DNA from 4 places in the Bacillus sp. N5-665 genome. Region 4 is predicted to be linked to each of the others. Evidence: a T-box and tRNA genes for the amino acid it is inferred to sense, from the RefSeq annotation. Region 4 holds a T-box; the other regions hold tRNA genes.

Region 1 (3,439 bases), 1.6 Mb from region 4:
ATCTTTCATAATACTTATATCTATCAGTATATCATTTTTTCTCTTATTTAAAATTAGGAATGACAAATTTTAAAAAACTGTCGAAATTACTAACTGTATACTTATATTATATAATGTCTCAGATACATCATGCTAACATATTAGTTTAATCCATATATACTAGAATAATGCATCTGATTTTTATACGTAACTTATCCCACTAATGAACGACTCTCTTCATTCCGTATGCTCCGAGATTTCACTTAAAGCAAATCCAGCTTGATCATCTGCCGATTCTCTTATAGCTAAATCACCTAGTGCTAGCATCCCCACGAGTTGACCACTCTCAACTACTGGTAATCGTCTAATTTGATACTGTGCCATTAACTCTGTAGCTTTTTCAATAGAATCATCTGGAGAAACTGAAACAATGTTTGTTGTCATTACATTTGTAATTTTATTAGATCCAGGATGTTTCTCAGCAATCCCACGAACAACTAAATCTCGGTCCGTAACAAGCCCAACAACTTGCTCATTTTCAACAACTGGAATCAATCCAATCGATTCTTCTTTCATCTTTACAGCAGCCTCATATACATTGTCTAGCGGTGTACAATGTACAACATGAGTACTCATAAAATCTCTCACTCGTGTCATTTTTGTCTCCTCCTTTTTATACATACCATAGCTTTTCCTAAATCCCTTTATTTATTTCAGGAAAATCAGTTGATAAAGGAGGATTCCACAAAATAAAAAAGAGTCAGCAATATGCTGACTCTTTTTTTATGACCCGTACGGGATTCGAACCCGTGTTACCGCCGTGAAAGGGCGGTGTCTTAACCACTTGACCAACGGGCCATGGCTCCGCAGGTAGGACTCGAACCTACGACCGATCGGTTAACAGCCGATAGCTCTACCACTGAGCTACTGCGGAATAATATATGGTGGGCCTAAATGGACTCGAACCATCGACCTCACGCTTATCAGGCGTGCGCTCTAACCAGCTGAGCTATAGGCCCATACACTTTTACAGGGGCAGTAGGAATCGAACCCACACTGGAGGTTTTGGAGACCTCAGTTCTACCTTTAAACTATGCCCCTAAAGGATGCCGACTAGAGGACTTGAACCCCCAACCTACTGATTACAAGTCAGTTGCTCTACCAATTGAGCTAAGTCGGCATAAAAAAATGGTGGCTCGGGACGGAATCGAACCGCCGACACGAGGATTTTCAGTCCTCTGCTCTACCGACTGAGCTACCGAGCCAACATAAATGGCGGTCCCGACCGGGGTCGAACCGGCGATCTCCTGCGTGACAGGCAGGCATGTTAACCACTACACCACGGGACCATTTGGTTGCGGGGACAGGATTTGAACCTGCGACCTTCGGGTTATGAGCCCGACGAGCTACCGTGCTGCTCCACCCCGCGACAATATAATGTTTTTAAAAAATGGAGGAGGTAGAGGGATTCGAACCCCCGCGCGACTCTCGCCGCCTGTCGGTTTTCAAGACCGATCCCTTCAGCCGAACTTGGGTATACCTCCATGAAGGAAAAAACAAAAATTTTATTATTATATGTATCTAAACCATTTAAAAAGAAAATGGAGGAGGTAGAGGGATTCGAACCCCCGCGCGATTCTCACCGCCTGTCGGTTTTCAAGACCGATCCCTTCAGCCGAACTTGGGTATACCTCCGAGACATATAATAAATAAAGTGGAGCCTAGCGGGATCGAACCGCTGACCTCCTGCGTGCAAGGCAGGCGCTCTCCCAGCTGAGCTAAGGCCCCATGTTTTTGGGAATATCGGGAAGACAGGATTTGAACCTGCGACCCCCTGGTCCCAAACCAGGTGCTCTACCAAGCTGAGCCACTTCCCGTTAATAAAAGCGCGCCCGAGAGGAGTCGAACCCCTAACCTCTTGATCCGTAGTCAAACGCTCTATCCAATTGAGCTACGGGCGCATATGGTGCCGAGGGCGGGGGTCGAACCCGCACGGTGGTCACCCACCGCAGGATTTTAAGTCCTGTGCGTCTGCCTGTTCCGCCACCCCGGCATGTCATATTGAAAATTGGAGCGGAAGACGGGATTCGAACCCGCGACCCCAACCTTGGCAAGGTTGTATTCTACCACTGAACTACTTCCGCAAGACATGTTTGAGTTATTTTATTAAAAGTGCGGGTGAAGGGAGTCGAACCCCCACGCCAAAGGCGCTAGATCCTAAGTCTAGTGCGTCTGCCAATTCCGCCACACCCGCATATTTTGTTAAAATGGTGAGCCATGAAGGATTCGAACCTTCGACCCTCTGATTAAAAGTCAGATGCTCTACCAACTGAGCTAATGGCTCTTAATGGCTGGGCTAGCTGGATTCGAACCAGCGCATGACGGAGTCAAAGTCCGTTGCCTTACCGCTTGGCTATAGCCCATTAATTAAGAATGGTGGAGGGGGGCAGATTCGAACTGCCGAACCCGAAGGAGCGGATTTACAGTCCGCCGCGTTTAGCCACTTCGCTACCCCTCCGACATATATGGTGGAGGATGACGGGATCGAACCGCCGACCCCCTGCTTGTAAGGCAGGTGCTCTCCCAGCTGAGCTAATCCTCCATTTTGCCTGGCAACGTCCTACTCTCACAGGGACAAGGTCCCAACTACCATCGGCGCTAGAGAGCTTAACTTCCGTGTTCGGTATGGGAACGGGTGTGACCTCTCTGCCATCATTACCAGACTATATTCATTTAAGACAAGAATCATTTTAACTTATTTAACTTTTAAAGTCAACAAGTTTTTTATATTCTTTCAAAACTAGATAACATTGCTTCATATTATATGGTTAAGTCCTCGATCTATTAGTATTCGTCAGCTCCACATGTCACCATGCTTCCACCTCGAACCTATCAACCTGATCATCTTTCAGGGATCTTACTAGCTTACGCTATGGGAAATCTCATCTTGAGGGGGGCTTCATGCTTAGATGCTTTCAGCACTTATCCCTTCCGCACATAGCTACCCAGCTATGCCCTTGGCAGAACAACTGGTACACCAGCGGTGCGTCCATCCCGGTCCTCTCGTACTAAGGACAGCTCCTCTCAAATTTCCTACGCCCACGACGGATAGGGACCGAACTGTCTCACGACGTTCTGAACCCAGCTCGCGTACCGCTTTAATGGGCGAACAGCCCAACCCTTGGGACCGACTACAGCCCCAGGATGCGATGAGCCGACATCGAGGTGCCAAACCTCCCCGTCGATGTGGACTCTTGGGGGAGATAAGCCTGTTATCCCCGGGGTAGCTTTTATCCGTTGAGCGATGGCCCTTCCATGCGGAACCACCGGATCACTAAGCCCGACTTTCGTCCCTGCTCGACTTGTAGGTCTCGCAGTCAAGCTCCCTTATGCCTTTGCACTCTACGAATGATTTCCAACCATTCTGAGGGAACCTTTGGGCGCCTCCGTTACACTTTAG
Region 2 (3,439 bases), 300 kb from region 4:
TGTGAAGATGCAGGTTACCCGCGACAGGACGGAAAGACCCCGTGGAGCTTTACTGTAGCCTGATATTGAATTTTGGTACATTTTGTACAGGATAGGCGGGAGCCATTGAAACCGGAGCGCTAGCTTCGGTGGAGGCGCTGGTGGGATACCGCCCTGAATGTATTGAAATTCTAACCTACGGGTCTTATCGACCCGGGAGACAGTGTCAGGTGGGCAGTTTGACTGGGGCGGTCGCCTCCTAAAGTGTAACGGAGGCGCCCAAAGGTTCCCTCAGAATGGTTGGAAATCATTCGTAGAGTGCAAAGGCATAAGGGAGCTTGACTGCGAGACCTACAAGTCGAGCAGGGACGAAAGTCGGGCTTAGTGATCCGGTGGTTCCGCATGGAAGGGCCATCGCTCAACGGATAAAAGCTACCCCGGGGATAACAGGCTTATCTCCCCCAAGAGTCCACATCGACGGGGAGGTTTGGCACCTCGATGTCGGCTCATCGCATCCTGGGGCTGTAGTCGGTCCCAAGGGTTGGGCTGTTCGCCCATTAAAGCGGTACGCGAGCTGGGTTCAGAACGTCGTGAGACAGTTCGGTCCCTATCCGTCGTGGGCGTAGGAAATTTGAGAGGAGCTGTCCTTAGTACGAGAGGACCGGGATGGACGCACCGCTGGTGTACCAGTTGTTCTGCCAAGGGCATAGCTGGGTAGCTATGTGCGGAAGGGATAAGTGCTGAAAGCATCTAAGCATGAAGCCCCCCTCAAGATGAGATTTCCCATAGCGTAAGCTAGTAAGATCCCTGAAAGATGATCAGGTTGATAGGTTCGAGGTGGAAGCATGGTGACATGTGGAGCTGACGAATACTAATAGATCGAGGACTTAACCATATAATATGAAGCAATGTTATCTAGTTTTGAAAGAATATAAAAAACTTGTTGACTTTAAAAGTTAAATAAGTTATAATGATTCTTGTCTTAAATGAATACAGTCTGGTAATGATGGCAGAGAGGTCACACCCGTTCCCATACCGAACACGGAAGTTAAGCTCTCTAGCGCCGATGGTAGTTGGGACCTTGTCCCTGTGAGAGTAGGACGTTGCCAGGCAAATGGAGGATTAGCTCAGCTGGGAGAGCACCTGCCTTACAAGCAGGGGGTCGGCGGTTCGATCCCGTCATCCTCCACCATTTAGCCGACTTAGCTCAATTGGTAGAGCAACTGACTTGTAATCAGTAGGTTGGGGGTTCAAGTCCTCTAGTCGGCACCAGAAAATCATGGCGGTTGTGGCGAAGTGGTTAACGCACCGGATTGTGGCTCCGGCATTCGTGGGTTCGATTCCCATCAGTCGCCCCATTTTTTCTTTGAATAATTAATATGCGGGTGTGGCGGAATTGGCAGACGCACTAGACTTAGGATCTAGCGCCTTTGGCGTGGGGGTTCGACTCCCTTCACCCGCACTTTTAATAAAATAACTCATACATGTCTTGCGGAAGTAGTTCAGTGGTAGAATACAACCTTGCCAAGGTTGGGGTCGCGGGTTCGAATCCCGTCTTCCGCTCCAATTTTCAATATGACATGCCGGGGTGGCGGAACAGGCAGACGCACAGGACTTAAAATCCTGCGGTGGGTGACCACCGTGCGGGTTCGACCCCCGCCCTCGGCACCATATGCGCCCGTAGCTCAATTGGATAGAGCGTTTGACTACGGATCAAGAGGTTAGGGGTTCGACTCCTCTCGGGCGCGCTTTTATTAACGGGAAGTGGCTCAGCTTGGTAGAGCACCTGGTTTGGGACCAGGGGGTCGCAGGTTCAAATCCTGTCTTCCCGATTTTCCAAAAACACGGGGCCTTAGCTCAGCTGGGAGAGCGCCTGCCTTGCACGCAGGAGGTCAGCGGTTCGATCCCGCTAGGCTCCACTTATTTTAATATCTTTTATGGCGGTGTAGCTCAGCTGGCTAGAGCGTACGGTTCATACCCGTGAGGTCGGGGGTTCGATCCCCTCCGCCGCTACCATAAAGGACCTTTAGCTCAGCTGGTTAGAGCAGACGGCTCATAACCGTCCGGTCGTAGGTTCGAGTCCTACAAGGTCCACCACTAAAGCTTTATATCTCGGAGGTATACCCAAGTTCGGCTGAAGGGATCGGTCTTGAAAACCGACAGGCGGCGAGAGTCGCGCGGGGGTTCGAATCCCTCTACCTCCTCCATTTTTTCTAAATTAAATATTTTATCATCGCGGGGTGGAGCAGCACGGTAGCTCGTCGGGCTCATAACCCGAAGGTCGCAGGTTCAAATCCTGTCCCCGCAACCAAATGGTCCCGTGGTGTAGTGGTTAACATGCCTGCCTGTCACGCAGGAGATCGCCGGTTCGACCCCGGTCGGGACCGCCATTTTTTACATAAAGGCTCGGTAGCTCAGTCGGTAGAGCAGAGGACTGAAAATCCTCGTGTCGGCGGTTCGATTCCGTCCCGAGCCACCATTTTGAAGTCGCAAGCCGACTTAGCTCAACTGGTAGAGCAACTGACTTGTAATCAGTAGGTTGGGGGTTCAAGTCCTCTAGTCGGCACCACTTTCAAAATGAGCCATTAGCTCAGTTGGTAGAGCATCTGACTTTTAATCAGAGGGTCGAAGGTTCGAATCCTTCATGGCTCACCATTTACAATTTAATGCGGGTGTAGTTTAGTGGTAAAACAAGAGCCTTCCAAGCTCTGGTCGAGAGTTCGATTCTCTTCACCCGCTTTTCAATTATGGGCCTATAGCTCAGCTGGTTAGAGCGCACGCCTGATAAGCGTGAGGTCGATGGTTCGAGTCCATTTAGGCCCACCATAATTATTCCGCAGTAGCTCAGTGGTAGAGCTATCGGCTGTTAACCGATCGGTCGTAGGTTCGAGTCCTACCTGCGGAGCCATATTATAGAGAAGTACCCAAGTGGCTCAAGGGGCTCCCCTGCTAAGGGAGTAGATCGCGAACGCGGTGCGAGGGTTCGAATCCCTTCTTCTCTGCCAGAATTGGCCCGTTGGTCAAGTGGTTAAGACACCGCCCTTTCACGGCGGTAACACGGGTTCGAATCCCGTACGGGTCATACTAAAAGAGATAGCATAATCTGCTATCTCTTTTTTGTTGTGTAAAAGTGGACTTTTGATAGTCTGCTTTTTTTTATGGATTTCTTGTGGCATTAGTGCTTGATAGTAATCATTGCAATAAGTTGTAGGAGATTTATATATACACTTATTTTTGCAACCTTTTTATTCTCTCATTCGACTATATTAGTAAAGGGAGGAAGAAATAAAAATGGACATAGCCTATCTAGTAAAACAAGCGACAAGAGGAAATGATCAAGCATTTGAACAACTTATTACTTTTGTTCGCCCAAAACTATATCGAACAGCTTATTCTTATGTAAGAAATGAACAAGATGCACTGGATATATACCAAGAAACAATTTATGAAGCATATCTTT
Region 3 (3,439 bases), 1.0 Mb from region 4:
CTATTCTATGTATAAAGTTAACTTAATGAAACAACTACCATCATTATTATTAAATAATAATAAAAAACACTCCTACATTTAGAAGTGTTTTTCTGATGCTATTTTCCATACTGCGGCAATATTCTTTGCTGTCATTTCGATATTCTCTTCCGCTACTTTATATGCCTCTTCTAATGTCATAGGACTCGCTGTAATACTAAATACTGCATCGATTCCTTTTTCATGAACAGCTGGATAATTCGGAGATACAGATCCTCCAATAGCAATGACAGGAATACGAAAATGCTTTGCACGCTCCGCAACACCTACAGGGGCCTTTCCATATGCTGTTTGTTCATCTATTCTCCCTTCGCCAGTTATAATTAAATCTGCACCTTCTATATGCTTATCAAAATTTGTATAGTCTAATACAATTTCAATTCCTCTCCGCAAGTTTCCCTTTAACACTGCAATAACAGCTGCTCCCATTCCTCCTGCGGCTCCTGCGCCAGGTATTTTAGATACGTCGCAAGATAAGTATTGTTTAAGGATATTCGCATAATGCTTTAAATTCTCATCCAACTCTTTCACCATCTCTGCATTCGCACCCTTTTGCCTCCCAAATACGAAAGATGCTCCCCTTATTCCAACTAACGGATTATCTACATCACATGCTGCTTCTATCTTTATATGCAGTAAGCGTGAATCCATGCATGAAAAATCAATAGCGACAATCGAATGTAATGTTCCTCCAGATGGCTCTATTACTTCCCCTTTTCCATTTATAAACCTGACCCCTAAAGCTGACAGCATACCTGCTCCACCATCATTTGTAGCACTTCCGCCAAGTCCTAAAATAATGTGCTCAGCTCCTTCGTCTAGCGCATGTAGTATAAGCTCTCCGGTTCCTTTAGTCGTTGTAATAAGTGGGTTTCGCTTTTTAACCGGAACGTGTTGTAATCCTGATGCTGCTGCCATTTCAATAAACGCTGTCTTTTTATCTTTAGACATACCGTAAAAGGCTTGTATACGTTCTCTAAGCGGCCCTGTCACATGAAGAGGTATCATTCTTCCATCAGTAGCATCCACAAGTGAATCAACCGTTCCTTCACCTCCATCTCCAATTGGTATTTTTACGTACTCTGCTTTAGGAAAAATTGCTCCAAATCCTCTTTCAATAGCTTCACATACTTTTATAGCTTTTAAGCTTTCTTTATATGAATCAGATGCAATAACAACTTTCACAATTATCCCCATCCTTTATTTTCGCGTTTTCTCCATTTTAAATGACAAATATGAAAGTTGTCTTTTTAAATACAAAAAAAGCTTACATCATATGATATAAGCTTTTTTATTTAGATGGAGCCTAGCGGGATCGAACCGCTGACCTCCTGCGTGCAAGGCAGGCGCTCTCCCAGCTGAGCTAAGGCCCCTTAGTAATAAAGCGGAAGACGGGATTCGAACCCGCGACCCCAACCTTGGCAAGGTTGTATTCTACCACTGAACTACTTCCGCGAAAATGGTGAGCCATGAAGGATTCGAACCTTCGACCCTCTGATTAAAAGTCAGATGCTCTACCAACTGAGCTAATGGCTCGTAAATGGCTGGGCTAGCTGGATTCGAACCAGCGCATGACGGAGTCAAAGTCCGTTGCCTTACCGCTTGGCTATAGCCCATTAATATTTACTAGTATGGTTATCTTTTCAAAAAAATAAACCCTCTCAGGTTATTTTAAAGAAAATGGTGGAGGGGGGCAGATTCGAACTGCCGAACCCGAAGGAGCGGATTTACAGTCCGCCGCGTTTAGCCACTTCGCTACCCCTCCGACATTTAAAATATATATGGTGGAGGATGACGGGATCGAACCGCCGACCCCCTGCTTGTAAGGCAGGTGCTCTCCCAGCTGAGCTAATCCTCCAAAAGTGGTGACCCGTACGGGATTCGAACCCGTGTTACCGCCGTGAAAGGGCGGTGTCTTAACCACTTGACCAACGGGCCAAAAATTTCAAAACTCTTCCCAAGCTTCCAACCGGGCTTGAACCGGTGACCTCTTCCTTACCATGGAAGTGCTCTACCAGCTGAGCTATGGAAGCATAATGGCTCCGCAGGTAGGACTCGAACCTACGACCGATCGGTTAACAGCCGATAGCTCTACCACTGAGCTACTGCGGAATAATATAAGCCTGGCAACGTCCTACTCTCACAGGGACAAGGTCCCAACTACCATCGGCGCTAGAGAGCTTAACTTCCGTGTTCGGTATGGGAACGGGTGTGACCTCTCTGCCATCATTACCAGACTATTGAAGGTATATTCCTTCAAAACTAGATAACATTTGCTACATATTATATGGTTAAGTCCTCGATCTATTAGTATTCGTCAGCTCCACATGTCACCATGCTTCCACCTCGAACCTATCAACCTGATCATCTTTCAGGGATCTTACTAGCTTACGCTATGGGAAATCTCATCTTGAGGGGGGCTTCATGCTTAGATGCTTTCAGCACTTATCCCTTCCGCACATAGCTACCCAGCTATGCCCTTGGCAGAACAACTGGTACACCAGCGGTGCGTCCATCCCGGTCCTCTCGTACTAAGGACAGCTCCTCTCAAATTTCCTACGCCCACGACGGATAGGGACCGAACTGTCTCACGACGTTCTGAACCCAGCTCGCGTACCGCTTTAATGGGCGAACAGCCCAACCCTTGGGACCGACTACAGCCCCAGGATGCGATGAGCCGACATCGAGGTGCCAAACCTCCCCGTCGATGTGGACTCTTGGGGGAGATAAGCCTGTTATCCCCGGGGTAGCTTTTATCCGTTGAGCGATGGCCCTTCCATGCGGAACCACCGGATCACTAAGCCCGACTTTCGTCCCTGCTCGACTTGTAGGTCTCGCAGTCAAGCTCCCTTATGCCTTTGCACTCTACGAATGATTTCCAACCATTCTGAGGGAACCTTTGGGCGCCTCCGTTACACTTTAGGAGGCGACCGCCCCAGTCAAACTGCCCACCTGACACTGTCTCCCGGGTCGATAAGACCCGTAGGTTAGAATTTCAATACATTCAGGGCGGTATCCCACCAGCGCCTCCACCGAAGCTAGCGCTCCGGTTTCAATGGCTCCCGCCTATCCTGTACAAAATGTACCAAAATTCAATATCAGGCTACAGTAAAGCTCCACGGGGTCTTTCCGTCCTGTCGCGGGTAACCTGCATCTTCACAGGTACTATAATTTCACCGAGTCTCTGGTTGAGACAGTGCCCAAATCGTTACACCTTTCGTGCGGGTCGGAACTTACCCGACAAGGAATTTCGCTACCTTAGGACCGTTATAGTTACGGCCGCCGTTTACTGGGGCTTCAGTTCAGAGCTTCGCTTACGCTAACCCCTCTCCTTAACCTTCCAGCACCGGGCAGGTGTCAGCCCCTATACTTCGCCTTACGGCTTCGCAGAGACCTGTGT
Region 4 (3,439 bases):
AAATATAAGCGTGATTAATAGAAGAGAATGAACGCTCTTTGAGGTGAGAAAATGGAGCATATTCAAAATTCATTTGCAAAGTTAATGGAAAATAAAAATTTTAAAAATAGATATGAAGTATTAAAGGCGGAAGTAATGGCACATCCGCGTGTGAAAGAATTTATAGACGAACATCAAGGTGAAGTAACAACTTCTATGATTGAGCGTAGCCTTGTGAAGTTATACGAATATATTGGACAAAGTGTAGGTTGCGTAGATTGTCCGGATCTAGGTTCGTGTAAAAACATGCTGCAAGGATATGAGCCAAAGCTCGTTATCCAAGGGAAGATGATTGATATTCAATACGATCGTTGCGTTAGAAAAGTAGCATATGACGAGAGAAAGAAATATGAAAAACTCGTTCAAAGTGTATATATGCCAACTGACATTTTACAGGCAACGATGGAAAACTTAGATCCTTCAGATTTAGATGCGCGTATTGATGCAATTGGTGCTGCTAATGAATTTTTAAGTACATATGAACCTGGTAAAAAAGTACAAGGTTTATATTTGTACGGTAAATTTGGTGTAGGGAAAACGTATTTGTTAGGAGCAATGGCGAATGAGCTTGCTCAAAAGAAAATAAGTTCGATGCTCGTATACTTTCCTGAATTTCTACGTGAAATTAAAAGTTCGATTCAAGATAATTCGATTGGGGAAAAGATTGATGCGGTGAAACGCGTACAAGTTTTAATGCTAGATGATATCGGAGCAGAAGCGATGTCAAGCTTTGTGCGTGACGATGTGCTTGGCGCAATTTTGCAATTCCGTATGTTAGAAAACTTACCGACGTTCTTTACGTCTAACTTTGATTTCAAGGAATTGGAACATCATTTAACGTATACACAGCGTGGTGAAGCAGAACAAATGAAAGCAGCACGTATTATGGAACGAATTAAATATTTAGCGAAGCCAATTCCGATTGGCGGGAAAAACCGACGTCATAAGTAAAGAGTAAGCTGAAAAGCTTGCTCTTTTTTCGTTTTGAACACTTTTCAGAATAGGTGAATTGTAAAACGAAAAACTTCTTATAGAAAATTCATTGTAGCTTGTATCATTTTTTTCTCCCTCCCTTAATATATATAAAATTAGCAAGCCATATTGAGTGGATTTTCTAACGATAGGAAATGTAATTCTACTAAGAGTGAACTTCCACGGGACGGACTCTTATAGGATTTGTAACGTATAGATACAATCCTTTAGAGCAGGGATAAAAGGGGGGACAAAAGTGATTGAAATTTGCTTCGAAGAAAAAAATGATGCTATGCATGTATATAGACAACTATTGAAAAGAGCGGAACTGTTATATAAGGAAACGAGTGTGTATTTAGAGGAACAAAAAGTGGTGATTCATATACCAGTATGTGAATCGAATTATATTGAAAAGATTTTATTGCCGGTAATGGTATATTTCATTGTGAATGTAAAGCAAAATGAGTGGATTTATACAATCTTAAAAGAGAAGTTTTTTTATGAAGAAGAGGAAGAGTGTCATCAAATATTGCATATGGCACAAGAGATTTTAAAGGGAAGAAGAAAAGAGATTGCTCGAGAATTAACACGTCACACATTTGAATCATATATTAAATCCTCTTTAAATAACTGGCTTTGTGATCCGCTTTCGTTCTCGTTTTCATCATATGTTCGTTTTCGCCTTCGTACATATAGGGAAATGGTAGCTAAGCTTGCTGAAGTGTCGATTGATGAGTATAAGTTGGAACAAGAATATCAAATGTTTATTGAGACGCTAAGGCAACAAGTGCGTAGCCGAAAATCACGTTTGTCCTGTGTGCATCTTATTTTTGATGAAAGCTTTATTTTCTATGATGATAAAGGTAGACGTTTAAAACAGGAGAAATTGGTCCAATATATAGATGAGGAATTATTGAAGCAAAAGGATGTATATATTGATACGAAAGTAATTGCACCACTTCTTTCTATTTCGCCGAAAAAAATTTATTTATATACGAAAGAACAAGACCATAATATGATTATTACTTTGCGAAATGTATTTCAAGAACGGGTCCAATTACATGGATTACATGAGTTTGAGCGCAATGTGAAAAATTTAAAAAATAAAGGTAACGCCCTTGATTTTCTAAGTTTTTGAGCATATAATTACCTACATAAATGAAATATATTGAAATGTCATGATGAGGACATGAGTAGTTTTCTACGATTTTCAGAGAGGGAAGCCTTAGGGTGTGAGCTTCCTAGTACGGGATTATTACTTACCACCTCTAAACTTTAGCAGTGAACGGTTTTTCCTAGTAATTGCTAACGGACAACACCGTTATGTTGAACTTGAGCAATTAACAATAATGTTAATTGGAACAAGGGTGGAACCACGAATTCAACACTCGTCCCTTTTTACGGGATGAGTGTTTTTTATTTTGAAAAAAAGAGGAGTGACCAGTGATGGCAGATGTAGTTAAAATTACTTTCCCTGATGGAGCTGTGAAGGAGTTTCCAAAAGGCGTAACAACTGAAGAAATCGCAGCTTCTATTAGCCCAGGCTTAAAGAAAAAAGCTGTGGCTGGAAAATTAAACGATGAGATGATCGATCTTGTTACACCAATCGAAGAAGATGGTGCAGTTTCTATTATTACATTAGATTCTGAAGATGGCTTATACATTTTACGCCATTCAACAGCCCACCTATTAGCACAAGCGTTAAAACGTTTATATAAAGATGCTAAGCTTGAGCTTGGCATTGGTCCAGTAATTGAAAATGGCTTCTACTACGATATTGATATGGAAGAAGCAATTACAGTTGAAGACTTCAAGAAAATCGAAAAAGAAATGCAAAAAATTGTGAACGAGAACTTAGAAATCGTTCGTCATGAAGTGCCACGTGCAGAAGCACTTCGTCGCTTTGAAGAAATCGGCGATGAGTTAAAATTAGATTTAATTAACGACCTTCCAGAAGATGCAGTTATTTCAATCTATGAGCAAGGCGAATTCTTCGACCTTTGCCGTGGTGTTCACCTTCCATCTACAGGGAAAATTAAAGTATTTAAATTATTAAGCGTTGCAGGTGCTTACTGGCGCGGCGATAGCAATAATAAAATGCTACAACGTATTTACGGTACTGCATTCGTTAAGAAAGCAGAATTAGATGAGCACTTACGTATGCTTGAAGAAGCGAAAGAGCGCGATCACCGTAAATTAGGTAAAGAATTAAAACTATTTACTAATAGCCAAAAAGTAGGACAAGGTTTACCACTTTGGTTACCAAAAGGTGCAACTATCCGCCGCATTATCGAGCGTTACATCGTTGATAAAGAAGCAAGCTTAGGCTATGATCACGTATACACTCCAGTACTAGGAAGCAGAGAGCTTTATGAAACTTCTGGTCACTGGAATCACTACCGTGATGGTATGTTCCCATCAATGGAAA

Evidence for each region. A T-box is a leader RNA that pairs with one kind of tRNA and senses whether it is charged. The one in region 4 lies ahead of thrS (threonine--tRNA ligase), so its partner is inferred to be a tRNA-Thr.
Region 1: it has a tRNA-Thr gene. The T-box ahead of thrS (threonine--tRNA ligase) is inferred to sense a tRNA for this amino acid. The anticodon was not compared.
Region 2: it has a tRNA-Thr gene. The T-box ahead of thrS (threonine--tRNA ligase) is inferred to sense a tRNA for this amino acid. The anticodon was not compared.
Region 3: it has a tRNA-Thr gene. The T-box ahead of thrS (threonine--tRNA ligase) is inferred to sense a tRNA for this amino acid. The anticodon was not compared.

Annotation. Positions count from the first base shown of each region.
Region 1 is NZ_CP093325.1:4,783,313-4,786,751, forward strand. It holds gene MNO09_RS27210 (CBS domain-containing protein) at 217-636, opposite strand; tRNA gene MNO09_RS27215 (tRNA-Glu) at 766-837, opposite strand; tRNA gene MNO09_RS27220 (tRNA-Asn) at 839-913, opposite strand; tRNA gene MNO09_RS27225 (tRNA-Ile) at 922-998, opposite strand; tRNA gene MNO09_RS27230 (tRNA-Trp) at 1,010-1,080, opposite strand; tRNA gene MNO09_RS27235 (tRNA-Thr) at 1,087-1,159, opposite strand; tRNA gene MNO09_RS27240 (tRNA-Phe) at 1,169-1,244, opposite strand; tRNA gene MNO09_RS27245 (tRNA-Asp) at 1,253-1,328, opposite strand; tRNA gene MNO09_RS27250 (tRNA-Met) at 1,332-1,408, opposite strand; tRNA gene MNO09_RS27255 (tRNA-Ser) at 1,431-1,523, opposite strand; tRNA gene MNO09_RS27260 (tRNA-Ser) at 1,582-1,674, opposite strand; tRNA gene MNO09_RS27265 (tRNA-Ala) at 1,695-1,767, opposite strand; tRNA gene MNO09_RS27270 (tRNA-Pro) at 1,783-1,856, opposite strand; tRNA gene MNO09_RS27275 (tRNA-Arg) at 1,867-1,940, opposite strand; tRNA gene MNO09_RS27280 (tRNA-Leu) at 1,944-2,032, opposite strand; tRNA gene MNO09_RS27285 (tRNA-Gly) at 2,049-2,123, opposite strand; tRNA gene MNO09_RS27290 (tRNA-Leu) at 2,153-2,233, opposite strand; tRNA gene MNO09_RS27295 (tRNA-Lys) at 2,248-2,323, opposite strand; tRNA gene MNO09_RS27300 (tRNA-Gln) at 2,328-2,402, opposite strand; tRNA gene MNO09_RS27305 (tRNA-Tyr) at 2,414-2,497, opposite strand; tRNA gene MNO09_RS27310 (tRNA-Val) at 2,506-2,581, opposite strand; rRNA gene rrf (5S ribosomal RNA) at 2,587-2,702, opposite strand; rRNA gene MNO09_RS27320 (23S ribosomal RNA) at 2,804-3,439, opposite strand, start outside.
Region 2 is NZ_CP093325.1:580,292-583,730, forward strand. It holds rRNA gene MNO09_RS05200 (23S ribosomal RNA) at 1-874, shown strand, start outside; rRNA gene rrf (5S ribosomal RNA) at 976-1,091, shown strand; tRNA gene MNO09_RS05210 (tRNA-Val) at 1,096-1,171, shown strand; tRNA gene MNO09_RS05215 (tRNA-Thr) at 1,176-1,251, shown strand; tRNA gene MNO09_RS05220 (tRNA-His) at 1,262-1,337, shown strand; tRNA gene MNO09_RS05225 (tRNA-Leu) at 1,361-1,441, shown strand; tRNA gene MNO09_RS05230 (tRNA-Gly) at 1,471-1,545, shown strand; tRNA gene MNO09_RS05235 (tRNA-Leu) at 1,562-1,650, shown strand; tRNA gene MNO09_RS05240 (tRNA-Arg) at 1,654-1,727, shown strand; tRNA gene MNO09_RS05245 (tRNA-Pro) at 1,738-1,811, shown strand; tRNA gene MNO09_RS05250 (tRNA-Ala) at 1,826-1,898, shown strand; tRNA gene MNO09_RS05255 (tRNA-Met) at 1,919-1,995, shown strand; tRNA gene MNO09_RS05260 (tRNA-Ile) at 2,000-2,076, shown strand; tRNA gene MNO09_RS05265 (tRNA-Ser) at 2,094-2,186, shown strand; tRNA gene MNO09_RS05270 (tRNA-Met) at 2,214-2,290, shown strand; tRNA gene MNO09_RS05275 (tRNA-Asp) at 2,294-2,369, shown strand; tRNA gene MNO09_RS05280 (tRNA-Phe) at 2,383-2,458, shown strand; tRNA gene MNO09_RS05285 (tRNA-Thr) at 2,473-2,548, shown strand; tRNA gene MNO09_RS05290 (tRNA-Lys) at 2,559-2,634, shown strand; tRNA gene MNO09_RS05295 (tRNA-Gly) at 2,648-2,718, shown strand; tRNA gene MNO09_RS05300 (tRNA-Ile) at 2,729-2,805, shown strand; tRNA gene MNO09_RS05305 (tRNA-Asn) at 2,813-2,887, shown strand; tRNA gene MNO09_RS05310 (tRNA-Ser) at 2,894-2,984, shown strand; tRNA gene MNO09_RS05315 (tRNA-Glu) at 2,990-3,061, shown strand; gene MNO09_RS05320 (sigma-70 family RNA polymerase sigma factor) at 3,271-3,439, shown strand, end outside.
Region 3 is NZ_CP093325.1:5,363,667-5,367,105, forward strand. It holds gene MNO09_RS30010 (glycerate kinase) at 79-1,224, opposite strand; tRNA gene MNO09_RS30015 (tRNA-Ala) at 1,340-1,412, opposite strand; tRNA gene MNO09_RS30020 (tRNA-Gly) at 1,423-1,494, opposite strand; tRNA gene MNO09_RS30025 (tRNA-Lys) at 1,500-1,575, opposite strand; tRNA gene MNO09_RS30030 (tRNA-Gln) at 1,581-1,655, opposite strand; tRNA gene MNO09_RS30035 (tRNA-Tyr) at 1,721-1,804, opposite strand; tRNA gene MNO09_RS30040 (tRNA-Val) at 1,822-1,897, opposite strand; tRNA gene MNO09_RS30045 (tRNA-Glu) at 1,903-1,977, opposite strand; tRNA gene MNO09_RS30050 (tRNA-Thr) at 2,000-2,072, opposite strand; tRNA gene MNO09_RS30055 (tRNA-Asn) at 2,077-2,151, opposite strand; rRNA gene rrf (5S ribosomal RNA) at 2,161-2,276, opposite strand; rRNA gene MNO09_RS30065 (23S ribosomal RNA) at 2,327-3,439, opposite strand, start outside.
Region 4 is NZ_CP093325.1:877,103-880,541, forward strand. It holds gene MNO09_RS06945 (replication initiation and membrane attachment family protein) at 1-18, shown strand, start outside; gene dnaI (primosomal protein DnaI) at 52-990, shown strand; gene ytxC (putative sporulation protein YtxC) at 1,268-2,149, shown strand; T-box leader at 2,181-2,410, shown strand; gene thrS (threonine--tRNA ligase) at 2,458-3,439, shown strand, end outside.